Regions from separate parts of the Massilia sp. CMS3.1 genome, predicted to be linked through region 2. Evidence: predicted binding sites of a transcription regulator. Region 2 holds the regulator's gene; the other holds the start of a gene.

Region 1 (7,340 bases), on a different contig from region 2:
CACGCCGGCCAGGTCGGCCAGGTTTTCGCTCAGCGTCAGTTGGCCGTTCACCGCCAGGTCCGGGAAGGGTTTGTAGGCGCTGTATTGCGCGACCAGCTTGTTCGACGCAGTCTTGAAGTGCGCCAGGTCTTCCTTCGTCCACCAGTCGCGCAGGCGGCCCTGGACGTCGAACTGGGCGCCCTGGTCGTCGAAGCTGTGGCTGATCTCGTGGCCGATGATCGAGCCGATCGCACCGTAGTTGGCGGCATCGGTTCCCTTCGGATCGAAGAACGGCGGCTGCAGGATCGCGGCCGGGAAGTTCATGGCGTTTTGCAGCGGCAGGTTGACGGCATTGACCAGCTGCGGCGGCATGGCCCACTCGGTGCGTTCGGGTTTGCGCGCCAGCTTGGCCAGCTCTTGCTGGTAGTGGTATTGTTCGGCGCGGATCGCATTGCCGAAGGCGTCGCCGGCGACGATGTTCAAGCCGTCATACGACTTCCAGCGCTCCGGATAGCCGATGCCGACATACATCGACTTGACCTTGGCCTGGGCCTGGGCGCGGGTAGCCGGGGCCATCCATTCGAGCTTGTCGATACGGCGGCTGAAGGCGTCGATGATGTTCGCCACCATTGCCTGCACCCGTGCCTTGTTCTCGGCCGGGAAGTAGCGTGCGACATAGATCTTGCCCACGGCTTCGTCCATGGCGGCATTGGTGGCGCCCAGGGCGCGCTTCCAGCGGGCCGACTGCTGCGGCGTACCGGAGAGCGCACGGCCGTTGAACTCGAAACGCTGGTCGGCAAAGGCTTTCGGCAACAGGCTGGCGTACTGATTGAGCTTGTGGAAAGCGAGGTAGTCGCGCCAGCTGGCGACGTCGGCATCGGCCAGCAGCTTGGCCGCGCCTGTGATGGCGCTCGGGTGGTAGACCTGGAAGCGGTCCTGGCCGGATAAACCGGCCGCCTTGAAGAAGGCGTTCCAGTCGATGCCCGGCGCTTTGGCGGCGAAGTCCTTCAGGGTCCACACATTGTTCGACTTCTGGATATTTGCCGAATCCTCGCGCGGGGCGTGGGTTTGCGCCAGCGCCAGCTCGAGTTCGAACACGCGCGCTGCGCGTTCGTCGGCCTTGTCCATGCCAGCGAGCTTGAGCATGGCGGCAATGTGCTGCTGGTACTTGGTGCGCAGCTCGGCCATGCGCGCATTGTTTTCCAGGTAATAAGCCCGGTCCGGCAAGCCGAGGCCGCCCTGCAGCAGGTAAGGCAGGTTGCGTGACGGCTCGTTCAAGCCTTGCGCGACCCACAGGCCGAACAGGTTTTCCGTGAAAAAATTGGTGCTGTTCAGAGGGTCGACGTCGGCCCGGATCGAGCTGCCCAGCGCACGCACCAGGCCTGCCTTGTCCTTGATGCCGGCAATGTTTGCCAAGATCGGCTTCAGGGGCGCAAGGCCCCGTTTTTCGATGCCGGCTTCGTCCATGTAGGCGGTGTAGAAATCGGCCACCTTGCGCGCTTCGCCACGCGTTTTCTTGTCGGCAGCGAGTTCCTCGATCATTTTTGTGATGCGGGTATTCGTGTCTTCGGCCAGCGCCCCCATCGCACTCCAGGAACCGCGGTCGGCCGGGATCTCGGTCTTGGCGAGCCAGTCGCCATTGGCGAAGGCGTAGAAGTCGTCACCGGGTAACACCGCCATGCCGGCGCTTTTGGTTGCGGCGGGTTTTTCGGCGGGTGGCGCCACCGCGCTTGCCTGGGCGGCGGCGTATCCCGCGGAGAACGTGCTGCTGCACAGAGCGAGAACGACGGCGGTCCTGGCAAATGTCGGGCGAGTCTTCATGCTTTTCCTTTGTGATCGAACAATTACTGTTGCGCTGACTGCAATGCGGCCCGCACTTGCGGCAGCAGGCGCGCCTTTTGCGCCGCGCGCACGCGAATGCCATTTCCCACCCGTCGAGCTTCGACCAGCGCGTCCGGGCCGAAGTTCTGGCCTACATAGCCTTCCATCATATCCGCATGACGCGTGTCAGAGGACGCGGCGACCACCGAGGCGAGCGCGCGGTTGCGGCCCATGGCATCGGTACTCTTGAGCAGGACATCGCGATTGGCCACGGCGAACGCCCAGGCCTGGTCCGGATGCTCGCGCCCGACACTGGAGACGATGACGCTTGCCAGGTTGACCGGCACCTGCGGCGAGATGGCCATGCCCAGCGTACTGGCCGCCAGCGCCGGATCCTGCGCCAGCGTCATGGCAGCGCCGAAGCGGTTGCGTTCCTCGTCGGTGCCGGCGGCGGCAACGTGCTTGCCGAGTGCGGCGTAGGTGGCGCCATCGGCATAGCGGCCGACGGTATTGACCACGAAGTCGAGCATGTCGGGGCTCACCGATGCCGGGTCGGCCTGGTAACGCGCAAAGCGCTCGCGCGCCTCCCCGATTGCCCGTTCGTCGCCGGCCCGCGCCAGGGTCGCGGCCAGCAGCGCACGCAACTGGCGGTCCTCGCTTGACTCGCCCGCTTTCGGTTCCCAGCCGAGCTTGCTAAAACGCGGCCCGACGAAGTCGATCACGAAGCGCCGAATCAGGGCCTGCTCCGGTTCGCCGCGCGCGAGCCGCTCGAGCGTGCCGAGGTTCGACAGGATCGACTGCCAGAGCGCCAGGCGCGGCTCGTCGCCGTATCTGGCCACCAGGCTGACGTAGGCGTCGAGCTGGGTGCGCCCGGCCGTCACCAGGCTCCAGGCATCGAGCAGCAGTTTCAGGCGCGTCGGGTCCGGCAGGCGCGCGGCATTCGCGGCCAGTGCGTCGAAGCTGGCGCGGTCGTACTGGATGCGGAAAAAGCCGACGCTGTGCGGGTCGACCACCAATGTGCCGTCGCAGCTGCCTTGCGTGATGGTGGTGCTGCGGTTGGCCAGCAGCGTGTACCAGGCCTTGCCATTGACCGTGCCGACCTGCAGCGGGACGTTCCACAAGCGGTTGTCAAGCGCCGGTTCGTCGAGGCGGAACTGTTCCTGCGCCAAGCTGACCTGGCGCTTGCCGTCCACACAGGCCTGGCTCACCGAGATCAGCGGGTAGCCGGGCTGGGTCGTCCAGTCGGCTGCGAGCTTGCCGACGGGCTTGCCGGACGCCTTTTCGATCGCGGCCCACAGGTCGGCCGTGGTCGTGTTCGAATACTGGTGTTTCGCCATGTAGGCACGGATGCCCTTGCGGAACTGATCCTCGCCGACATACGCTTCCAGCATGCGCAGGAAGCCCTGCCCCTTCTCATACGTGATGGCATCGAACGCGCCGGCAGCCTGCTCCTCGTTGTCGATGCGGGTCTGGATCGGGTGCGTGGTCTTGCGCGCATCGAGGTTCAGCACGCCCTCGCGCCCGGCGATGCCGTCCAGGTGAGGACGCCACTCCGGATGGAAGTGCTCGGTGGCCTTGGCCGCCATCCAGGAAGCGAACCCTTCGTTCAGCCACAGGTTGTCCCACCAGGCCATCGTGACGAGGTTGCCGAACCACTGGTGCGCCATCTCGTGGGCGTTGACCTCGAAGGTGAGCTTCTTGACGTCTTCCGGGCTCTTTTTCGGGTCGACCAACAGCGTCGATTCGTTGTAGACGATGCCGCCCCAATTTTCCATTGCGCCATTAAAACCACCAGGGATCGCGATCTGGTCGAGCTTGGCGAGCGGATAGGGAACGCCAAAATAATTGTTGTAGTAGCGCAGCAGGTCCTTGGTGGCCTGCAGCGGGAAGGCAGTCGAGCCGAGCTTGCCGGCGGTCGTGACGACGCCGATGTCGACGCCGTCCTGGCGCGCCGACACGCGTTCCATGTCGCCTGCCACCAGCACCACCAGGTAGCTCGGCATCTTCGGCGTCGGCGCGAACGAGATGCGCTGCAGGCCTGTGGCGAGCTTTTCCTGCTTCTCGACCGGGGTGTTCGAATAGGCCTTGAAGCTGGCCGGCAGGTCCACCGTCAGCTTGAAGCGCGCGCGGAAAGCGGGCTCGTCCCAGGTCGGCAGCATGCGCCGGGCGTCGGACGGCTCCATCGTGGTGGCAATCAGTTTCTTCTCAAGCCCGCCCGCCTTGTACCCTACCTGGAACAGCCCGCGCCCTTCGCGGTTGATCTGGCCGGAAAATGTCAGCGCGAGCGTGTAGCGGCCGGGCGCCAAAGGCGCGCCGAGCTCGAAGGCGAGCGTTTCCTGTTTCTCGTCGAGAACGGGCGCCAGGCTGCGTTCGGCCAGGCCGCGGCCGGACAAGGCGGCGCGTTCGATCTTCAGGTTGGCGGCGTTCAGGACGATGCGCTTTGTGGCCCGCAGCACCTCGATTTCGACGCGCTGCGTGCCGCGGAAGGTATCGGCAGCCATGTCGGGCACGAGATGGGCGTCGTACAGCAGCGGGATGACGTCTTTCGGCAGCTTGCCGGGTGTCGTGGCAAACGAAAACGGAGCTTCGGCCTGGGCCGTGGCGGCGGCCAATGCGAGCGCCATGGCAAGGGCGCCGGATGCTCGGTAGTGTCTCATGTTGTCCTCTTGTCTTATTATGTTGGCGCCGCGTCTGGCGCAGCGACCCAGCACGCACTGTAAAGAAAGCGATCACGGAGGCCTGCCGGAATGCGACAGACGGCAAAACGACGCGCTGGAATGCAAAAACCCGGTACTACGGCGCCCGCCCGCGCCCCTGTTAGCGCCGACGAGAAAAATTTTCAATTATTTTTGCAAACCACCCTAAAGTTCCAGCGAGCCCTGCCGTAAAAGGAGGACAACCGGTAATCCGGCCGAAAAAAAATTGTCGCGGCGCAAACATGACCTCCAACGAAGTTCTCTCGATGTACGAAAATATTGCTGGCCTGACGGGCAAGATGGCTGCGGCGGCGCAATCGGGTGACTGGAATGGGTTCGACAGCCTGCAGGCGCAATGCGCCGTACAGGCAAGCGCGACGGCGACCGGCGTGCCGGCCCTGGACGGCGTCAAGCGCCTGCGCAAGATCGACCTGCTCAAGCAGATCATGGCCCACGACCGCGCGGTGCGCGACGTGACCGAGCCATGGATGGGTCAGCTGGACCGCGCGATGCGGACGCACTGAGCTGCCCTCCCCGGTATAAAAAGAACAAGCGCCTGCGGGCGCTTTTTTGTTGCCCACGCAACGAGCAGACGCACAACAAAAAGGCGCCCGGAGGCGCCTCATTGCTACGGGAATCCCGTATGAATTCGGAGAGCAACACCAGGAGATCCCGGTGTCGCCTCTTTGCCGGTTGCATCCGGCGTCCGCTGCCGCTGTTGGCAGATGACTGCTTCCGGAAACAGGCGTCTCGCGACGTACATCCGGTACCCGCGCCACGCTATCGGTGGTGGCTGCGCCGGACTCTGTTCCGTTTTGTGGTTTTGACAACCAGCGAATCCAGTATAGCGCAAATTTTTTGCTTGTGTAGACAATTTGTGCGCGGCCTATTCCGGCCGGGAAATCACCTCGGCCGGCACCGGCTCGGAGGCAGGCGTAGCGGCCGCCGGCGCCGCTTCCCTGGCGCGGCCGGGCATCAGGCGCGCCTTTACCGCCGCCATGAAATTCAGTTTCGGCTCGCCAGTCACGGCAGCCGGCGCCTCCTGCGGCAGCTTGACGGGCTTGTGCTCAGCGGGAATCTTGCCGAAGGCGGAGCGCTGGCGACGGCGCAGCAGCGCCAGCACCAGGGCGACGATCGCCAGCACGGCGGCGAGACCGATGCCGATCAGGAGCCATGGGGCGCCGGCTTCCGGCGGCTCGGCCTTCTTCGGCTTGCGCGCGATGCGCGGCGCGCCCTTGGGTGCCTCCTTCGGCACTTCCTTCACAAGCGGCACGGGCGCGGCAGCAACAGCTCCCGCACTTCCCTGCAGCACTTTCACTTTTTCCTCGAGCTTGCCCAGTTGTTGATGCAGCGCCGCGTTCTTCGCGCCGAGCGCCACGCAGGCGTCCAGGTGCTCGCTTGGCGCTTGCGGTGCACAGCTGGGTGCGTCGGCCTGTACTTTGGGTGCGGGGGCCGCGGCCGGCGCTTTCTTTTCATGCACTGGCTTTGGCGCCGGTGTGGACTTCGGCACTGCCTTGCGCATAGCCGGCAACGCCGGACGAGCGCCCTCTTCCACGTATTCTTCGCCCGCGTGCAGGGCGGCGGCAGGGCGCTGCACCGGCTTCGGTGGGCGCAGCGGAGCGCCAAGCTGTGCGGGCGCTTTCGGCAACTCGATGGGCGGTTCGCGCACGGGCATTGGCGCCGGCGCCGGATTCGGATCCGGCGTTAGCCACAGGGTGACAAGGCGCACGCTGCGCTGGCCGCCATCGACAAGTTCGAGGTAGACGTGCAAATAGCGGCGCTCGACCGGTTTGAGCGAGGTCAGATGCAGGAACTGGCGGCCGTCGCGCCGCATCACAGTCATGTTCAGGCTGGCGAGCACCGGCGGCATGGCGATATTCGCGCCCCGGTACACGTCGGGATTTGCCAGGTGCACGACTACCTGGGTGCCCGGGTCCTCGAGCAGGGTCAGCTCGACATCGGCCACGAGCGCTTGCCCGATATGGCTCAGCACCCGGGCCTCGCCCAATTCGGCGGCGTGGCCGGCCACCATTGCGGACGCAAGCAGGAGTGCTGAAAGTATGTAGGAGGAGCGCAGCGCCATGGTCGGGAAGAATTTGTAGCCTAAGCATAATTAACGGGTGTTCGGCTACACTCTTTAGCTCCCGCACCGAAATAAATAACAGGACGCCTTCATGGAAAACCGGATAGAAAAAGACAGTTTCGGCCCGATCGAGGTCCCGGCCGAACGCCTCTGGGGCGCCCAGACCCAGCGCTCGCTGCACCATTTCCATATTTCGACCGAACGCATGGCGCCGGAACTGGTTGCCGCGCTGGCCCAGGTCAAGCGTGCCGCGGCAGCAGTGAACCGCTCGCTCGGCAAACTTCCTCGCGACAAGGCCGACGCCATCATCGCCGCCGCCGACGAAGTGCTGGACGGGCGCTATCCGGACGAATTCCCGCTCGCCGTCTGGCAGACTGGCTCCGGGACGCAAAGCAACATGAACATGAACGAAGTGCTGGCCAACCGCGGCTCCGAGCTGATCGGGGGCGCGCGGGGCGAGGCGCGCCTGCTGCATCCGAACGACCACGTCAACATGGGCCAGTCCTCGAACGACATCTTCCCGACCGCGATGCATGTGGCGGCGGCGCTGGCGGTATCGAAAGACGTGCTGCCGGCGCTGGCACGCCTGCGCGGCACGCTGCAAATAAAAATGCGCGACTTTGCCGACATCGTCAAGATCGGCCGCACCCACCTGCAGGATGCGACGCCATTGACGCTTGGCCAGGAATTTTCGGGCTACGTCGCCCAGCTCGAATTTTGCGAAGGGGCGATTCGCGCGTCCCTGCCCGGCCTGCTGGCGC
Region 2 (7,340 bases):
GCCGATTGCGTTTGCGCCGCAGTTGGCGGACAAGGATGCGCATGCCTTGCCCTTGAGCGCCGTCGAGACGTTCAGGTAGGGTGCACACCGGCCGCTTCCCCATGTCTAAATCGAATTAGACCGCTTTCCCCATCCTTTTCCCCGGATGCTTGCTCCACGGCATCGTCAATAATCTATCCCATAGACCGGCGGCATGCGTGCCGGACTCAATCGAATAGAGCAGTGCGGAGAATAAGATGAATGTGAAGAAATTTACAGCGGCAACATCCCGGGAAGCCTTGCGCAAGGTGCGCGATGCGCTCGGCCCTGATGCCGTCATCCTCTCGAACCGTCCTGTCGACGGCGTCGTCGAAATCCTGGCGCTCGACAACGACGATGTCGCTTCCCTGTCCGCACCGGCGCCGGGTTCCGAGATGTCCCAGCCGCAGCCGCGCCTGGACCTGAACGCCTTCGAGCCGGAAGTCCCCGCTTTTGTGAACCGCCGCAGCGCCGCACCCGCCGCCGCAACGCCGGAACAGATCTACGCCAGCCGCCGCCCGTCCCAGCAGGAAACCGATTTCGCCGCTGAACACAGCTACGCCAACCGCCGCGCGCCCCACGCCGAGCCGGCCTTCGACATGAATGCGATGACCTCGATGATGTCGGCCGCCATCTCTCAGGCGAAAGAGTCCGCCGCGCAGGAGATGAGCGGCATGATGAGCGAGCTGCGCGCCATGCGCGGCATGATGGAGTCGCAATTGGCCGAACTCTCCTGGGGCGGCACCCAGGCGCGCGAGCCGCAAAAGGCGGTCGTGCTGCGCGAAATGCTGGCCGCCGGTTTCTCGGCATCGCTGTCGCGCTACCTGATCGACAAGATGCCGGCAAATAAGGACGCCGCTGAAGCGATGCGCTGGATCAAGACCGTGCTGGCCCGTAACCTGACGACAATGGCCGACGAAGACACCTTGCTCGACAAGGGCGGCGTGTTTGCCCTGGTCGGCCCGACCGGTGTCGGCAAGACCACGACCACCGCCAAGCTGGCGGCGCGCTGCGTGATGCGCCACGGCCCGGAAAAGCTGGCCCTGATCACCACCGACGCCTACCGTATCGGCGGCCACGAGCAACTGCGCATCTACGGCAAGATCCTGGGTGTGATGGTGCACTCGGTGAAAGACGAAGCCGACCTGCGCATCGCACTGAAAGAGCTGCGCAACAAGCACACCGTGCTGATCGACACCATCGGCATGTCGCAGCGCGACCAGATGGTGGGCGAACAGGTCGCCATGCTGCAGGGTTCGGGCGTCGACGTGAAGCGCCTGCTGTGCCTGAACGCGACGTCCACCAACGAGACGCTGGCCGAAGTCGTGCGCGCCTACCAGGGCAGCGGCCTGCACGGCTGCATCATGACCAAGATGGACGAAGCCGCGTCGATCGGCAACGTGCTCGATGTGGTGATCCGCCAAAAACTGAATTTGCACTACATCTCGAACGGCCAGCGCGTGCCGGAAGACCTGCACCTGGCCGACCGCGCGATGCTGGTCGACCGCGCTTTCCGCAGCCGCCGCGACGCCGCCAATCAGTTGGATGATGCCGACCTGCCGCTGATGATGGCAGGAACAAGCCATGTGAACCGCGACGAAAGCCTGCGCGAGGTGCGCTTTGGCTAGTTTTGATTTCGACCAGGCCGAAGGCCTGCGCCGGATGCTGGCCGGCCCCCAGCCACGCATCGTCACCTTTCTCTCGGCCACCCCGAGCGACGACAAGGGCGCGATGCTGGTCAACCTGGGCGCCTCGCTGGCACAAGCCGGCAACGAAGTGATGATCGTCGACGCCTGCCAGCGCGATTACGGTGTCGCACGCCGCCTCGAGATGGAGCGCCATGTCAGCCTGCTGCAGGTGGCACGCCAGGAGTGCGCGCTGAACCAGGTGGTGCAGAGCGCGCCGCAAGGTTTCAATGTGGCGCTGCTGGCGCGCGATGGCCAGGCCCTGACCCCCGGCAGCGATGAAGCGCGGCGTCTGGCGAAAGCCTTCGATGTGCTCGTGAAAAAGCAGGGCGGCATCGTCATCGTCGATGGCGAACTGAACCGCGAAGGCGGCTTTGCCGTGCCGCTGCTGGCCGATTCCGAAATCGTCATCCAGGTCTCCACCAGCGCCACCTCGATCACGAACGCGTATGGCCTGATCAAGCGTTTGGCGCAGGAATTCGGGCGCCGTCCGTTCGGCATCCTGGTCACGGGCGCCTCCGAGGCAGAGGCGCAAGTGGTTTACGATAATATGGCGGCAGCAGCAAGTCGTTACCTTGCAGTAACGTTGAGTTCGATGGGCTCGGTGCCGGCCGATGAGCACCTGCACCGCGCCGCGCGTCTCGGACGCTCGGTGGTCGATGCCTTCCCGCTGGCCGGGGCCTCGGTGGCCTTCCGCGCGCTGGCGGGGCGCTTCGCCCTGCCGCGCATGGCGCGCCAGAGTGGCGCCCATTTTGGTTCCTGAGAAAAAAAGCACAAGCATGTATACGGTCAAAGGGAAAGCGGACAAGAACCACCTGCTCACTGAGCACGCGCCGCTCGTGAAGCGCCTCGCGCACCAGATGAAGGCGAAGTTGCCGCCATCGGTCGAGGTGGACGACCTGATCCAGGCCGGAATGATGGGCCTGCTTGATGCCATCAACCGCTACGAAGACAACCACGGCGCCCAGTTCGAGACCTATGCCGTGCTGCGTATCCGCGGCGCCATGGTCGACGAGCTGCGCAGCAACGACTGGATGCCGCGCAGCACACGCTCGACCATGAAGAAGGTCGAGACCGCGATGACGAAGCTGCAGCAGCAACTGGGGCGTCCGCCGACCGAACTCGAGGTGGCCAAGTCGCTCGACGTGTCGCTCCCGGACTACCAGGAAATGCTGTTCGAAGGCGGCGGCCACCAGCTGGTCTATTACGAAGATTTCCACGATGAAGACGGCAACGACAGTTTTCTGGACCGCTATGCGGTGGACGACGACGATCCGCTGCGCGCGCTGCTCGACACCGACTTCCGTTCGGCCGTGATCGCCGCGATCGACGGCTTGCCGCCGCGCGAGAAGATCCTGATGGGCCTGTACTACGAAGAAGAACTGAACCTGAAGGAAATCGGTGCGGTGCTCGGCGTGTCCGAGTCGCGCGTCTCGCAACTGCACACGCAAGCAGTCGCCCGCCTGCGCGCTTCGCTCAAGGAAAAGCTGTGGACTTCGCCAGCCTGATCGGGTTGGGCCTCGCCCTGGCCGGTCTGTTCGTGGGGCATACGCTCGACGGCGGACGTTTTGCATCCTTGATCCAGCCGGCCGCGTTTGCGATCGTCGTGGTCGGCACCTTTGGCGCCGTGCTGCTGCAATCGGATGCGCGCACCTTCAGTCGCGGCATGCGCATGCTGCGCTGGGTCTTTTTCCCTCCAAAAAGCCGACGCCAGCCGCTCTCGCGCGAGATCGCGCTGTGGAGCCATACGGCGCGACGCGACGGCCTGCTCTCGCTCGAACAGTACATGGAAACGAAGGACCTGTTCATCCGGAAGGGCCTGCGCATGGTGGTCGACGGCATCACGCCGGATAAAATCCGCAACCTGCTGGAAACGGAAGTGAGCGCCATCGAATTCGCCGAGCGCCAGGCGGCGCGCGTGTGGGAAGCCGCTGCCGGCTACTCGCCGACGATCGGCATCGTGGGCGCGGTACTGGGCCTGATCCACGTGATGGAAAACCTGTCGGATCCGTCGCGCCTGGGTTCCGGCATTGCGGTGGCGTTTGTCTCGACGGTGTACGGCGTCGGGCTGGCAAACCTGTTCTTCCTGCCGTTCGGGAACAAGCTCAAGGCGATCGTGTCGGACCAGATCGCGCAGTACGAGCTTCTGATCGAAGTGTTCCACGACATCGCCAGCGGCAACCACACGCGCGTGGTCGAGGAGCGCGTGGCCAGCCTGCTGGCGAAGCGCTGACATGGCTCGCCGGCGCTACGATGACCAGGATGATCGTGAAAGCCACGACCGTTGGCTGATTTCCTATGCCGACTTCATCACGCTGCTGTTCGCCTTCTTTGTCGTCATGTACGCCATTTCGGTGGTCAATGTCGGCAAGTACAGGGTACTGTCCGATGCACTCGGCGACGCCTTCGGCGGCCGGCCCGACGTGCCGCAGGCCAGCTCCACGATCGAACAACTCCCCCTGGCGAACCTGATCGCGCGCAAGCGGGCGGACGCCGCGCGGCGTGAACGCGAACGCCTCAATACCCTGGCGCGCGAACTGAATGCGTCGCTGGCGCCCCTCGTGAAAAACGGGCAGGTGCGCGTGACCCAGACCGGGCGCGGCGTGACGGTCGAAATCAATGCGAAAGCGCTGTTCGAGGAAGGGCGCGCGGCCCTTGGCGGCGAGGCACGCGCGACGCTGGGAACGGTGGCCTCGCTCTTGAGAAACGATCCGCATGCGATCCAGGTGGAAGGGCACACCGACAACCTGGCGATTGCAAACCCGGCATTTCCTTCAAACTGGGAATTGTCGAGCGCGCGCGCGAGCAGCGTGGTGCGCTTGTTCATCGATAGCGGGGTCGCGGCGGGGCGTTTGACCGCGGTGGGGCATGCGGCGAATGTGCCGGTGGCGCCGAACACGGATGAGGCGGGCAGGGTGCGTAATCGGCGGGTGGCGGTGACGATCCTGGCTGCGATGTGAAATAAAATTTCATTTTCTCAGCGTAGATGAAATAAAATTTCATCCTTGGCTTTTCACTCCTGCGCCCGCACAATGGGCGACCCAACCATATGGAGCTGACAATGCAGCGCAGACCTTTCCTGCTGGCCGCCCTGAGCGCGTTCAGCCTCCTGCCCCTGTTTGCGGGCGCTGCCGGAGAACCCACCGTGGATGTCAAGCAACGCATCGAGATCGAAACGCCGCCCGGCAAGGTGCTGGTGAGAGTGACTTTCACGAACCAGGGCACGACCACCGTCTGGATTCCGCGCGAACTGGCGGTGGAAAAAGAATTGACCGGACGTCGTTTCGACGTCCGCGACTTCGGCAACAGGCCGCTCGATTACACGGGGAAGATGGTCAAACGTGGGCCGCTGACCGCCGCCGACTACCAGGCGATCGAGCCCGGGAAAATGCTGACGAACGTGATCGACATCACCAACGCCTACGCATTCAAGAAGGGCCGGCACAGCTACAACATTGGCTATACCGGCCCCGTGTTGCCCGATGTAAAGCGGCTCGACGCCCCGGCGGAAAGTCCCGCCCGGCCCGTTGCCTTCATCTACACCGGGCGCTAGCGTTTAGTTCAGTGCCGGCGTGTTCTCGGCAAAGTACTCGTGGTTGTCGGCGTTCTTCACGGCTGCGGCCGGATTGCTGATCGCCAGGCTGGCGGCGCCGCTCTGGCCATAGACGTTGTCGTCGGTATTGGCGACGATGTCGAAGTGGCTCATCTCATGCACCAGGGTGCCGCCCTTCGAGTCGGTTCCGCTCATCGGTGCCGACCAGAACGCATTACAGACATAGATACGGTAAGGCTGGGTCGGGTACACATAGGCGTAGTAGCTTTCCTTGCAGCTGCAGTCGACCACGACGTTCTGGGTGTCGAAAGCGTTCTTGATCTTCGTGAAGTTCGACTTGACCGTCGACTGGCGCGAGGCGTTGGTGGCGCCGAACCACTTCGTGTAACGCGGGCCCATGGTGGTGTTCGCCATATAGGTGACCGAGCTGTTCGACATCGTCTTGGCGGCCGCGATCGCCGAGGCGACCGTGCTCTGCTGCGAGGCGGTGCATGACGCGTAGCTCAGGCCCATCGGTGATACCGTGCCGCCGCCGGGACGCTTGAGCGCTTCCATGATCGGCGACTCGGTGCCGCGCGCCAGGCGGCCTTCGATATACAGCTGCGCCGTTTCCGACTGCAGTTCGCCGATGTCGTTGGCGGCGCCGGCTGCCATCGCCGAGGCGCGGCCATTGTTCGTTGCCAGGAACAGGTCTGGCGAGGCGGTGCGGTATTTGATCGCATAGTCGCCGCTGACGCTCATGTCGTAGAGCGACGACAGCTCGACTTTGACCGTATGCGAGGCGCCCGGTTTGAGCAGGTAGTAATCAGCCTGGGTCGGTTTGCCGCGCTTGATCAGGGCGCCCGTATAAGCCACCTTGGCGCCGTCGCGCGTGATGTCGAACAGCGGGGCGGACAGGCCCTCGAACGGGGTGCGCGCCTTGAGTACGTATTGCGGGGTGGACGAGGTGTTGGTGATGGTGACCTTGACCAGCACGTCATCGCTCGGGCCGAGCGCGGCCTTATCCAGGGCCACGTCCACCTTCACGCCGTTCGAGCCTGCCTGCGCGCCGACGGCGAGGCTCAATGCTGCGATACCAAATGCCGACTTCCAGATGCTGTTCTTCATGCGTGTTCTCCGTATGATGTGTGTGGCCGTATCGGCCATTCTTTTGACGAGTTTCCCCATAAAACCTGATTTCGATCTAAGGGAAAACGCATCCCCATACTGGCGAACTCATGAGCTGAGAGCAATGCAAATCGGATATGTGTGGCTTCGATTTGCGAAAATATTACAATCGTGCATTTTCTTCAAGTCGTGCTGGATTTCTTTTCCCCCGCGTGATAGCGCGACTCGACGCGCCCGTTTAATTGAGCGGCGGCGAATTCTCTCCAAAATATTCGTGCGAATCGGCGTTGTTGATGGCGCGCTGCGGCGCCGTGCGCGCCATGTCGGCCGCACCCTGCTGGCCGTAGACGTGATCGTCCGTGCCGGCGACGATGTCGAAGTGGCTCATCTCGTGCAGCATGGTGCCGCCTTTCGAGTCGGTCCCGGTCATCGGCGCCGTCCAGAACGCATTGCAGACATAGATCGTGTACGGCTGCATCGGATAGACGTAGGCAAAATAATCCTCGTCGCAGCCGCAGTCGACCTTGACGGGCTTGGTCTCGAAGGCATCCTTGATGGCCGTGAAGTTCTTGTTCACCGTCGCCTGGCGCGTGGCGTCAAGCGCGCCGAACCAGTTGGTGTAGCGCTGGCCCTGTTCTTTGCCGCTGGAGAGGTAGGCCAGGCCCTGGGCGGCCATCGCGCTGCCGGCCGCGACTGCTTCGGCGATCGTGTCCTGCTGGGCGTTCGAGCACTGCGCGTAGGAGAGGCCCGGCCCGGCCGGATTGGTCAGCATCGGCATGGCCGTGCCGCGCGGCAGGCGCCCCTCGATAAAGATCGCCGCGGTGTTCGACACGATGCCGCCTGTCTTGAGAGTAGGTGCGGCTTGCGTGCCGCGGTAGCGCACGGCATAGGCGCCGGTGGCGGCCATGTCGTAGGAGATCGACAGTTCGACCTGCGCGCTGCGGCTTTCGCCGGGAGCGAGCACCAGGAAATCGGCG

Evidence for each region. Region 2 encodes FliA, which starts transcription of late flagellar genes. Its sites were predicted from a motif close to CTAAAGTTTNNNNNNNNNNNGCCGNTA; they were not measured.
Region 1: the regulator FliA is predicted to act here: its motif matches at 4,662-4,688, upstream of ACHAC9_RS16965 (flagellar protein FliT).

The regions. Positions count from the first base shown of each region.
Region 1 is NZ_JBIMES010000010.1:100,213-107,552, forward strand. Features, by position in the region: gene ACHAC9_RS16955 (M13 family metallopeptidase) at 1-1,800, opposite strand, end outside; gene ACHAC9_RS16960 (M1 family metallopeptidase) at 1,824-4,457, opposite strand; gene ACHAC9_RS16965 (flagellar protein FliT) at 4,739-5,020, shown strand; gene ACHAC9_RS16970 (hypothetical protein) at 5,383-6,528, opposite strand; gene fumC (class II fumarate hydratase) at 6,671-7,340, shown strand, end outside.
Region 2 is NZ_JBIMES010000005.1:220,122-227,461, reverse strand. Features, by position in the region: gene rfbC (dTDP-4-dehydrorhamnose 3,5-epimerase) at 1-79, shown strand, start outside; gene flhF (flagellar biosynthesis protein FlhF) at 237-1,646, shown strand; gene ACHAC9_RS10575 (MinD/ParA family ATP-binding protein) at 1,639-2,466, shown strand; gene ACHAC9_RS10570 (RNA polymerase sigma factor FliA) at 2,483-3,211, shown strand; gene ACHAC9_RS10565 (flagellar motor protein) at 3,193-3,936, shown strand; gene motD (flagellar motor protein MotD) at 3,938-4,663, shown strand; gene ACHAC9_RS10555 (hypothetical protein) at 4,765-5,256, shown strand; gene ACHAC9_RS10550 (M35 family metallo-endopeptidase) at 5,260-6,363, opposite strand; gene ACHAC9_RS10545 (M35 family metallo-endopeptidase) at 6,602-7,340, opposite strand, start outside.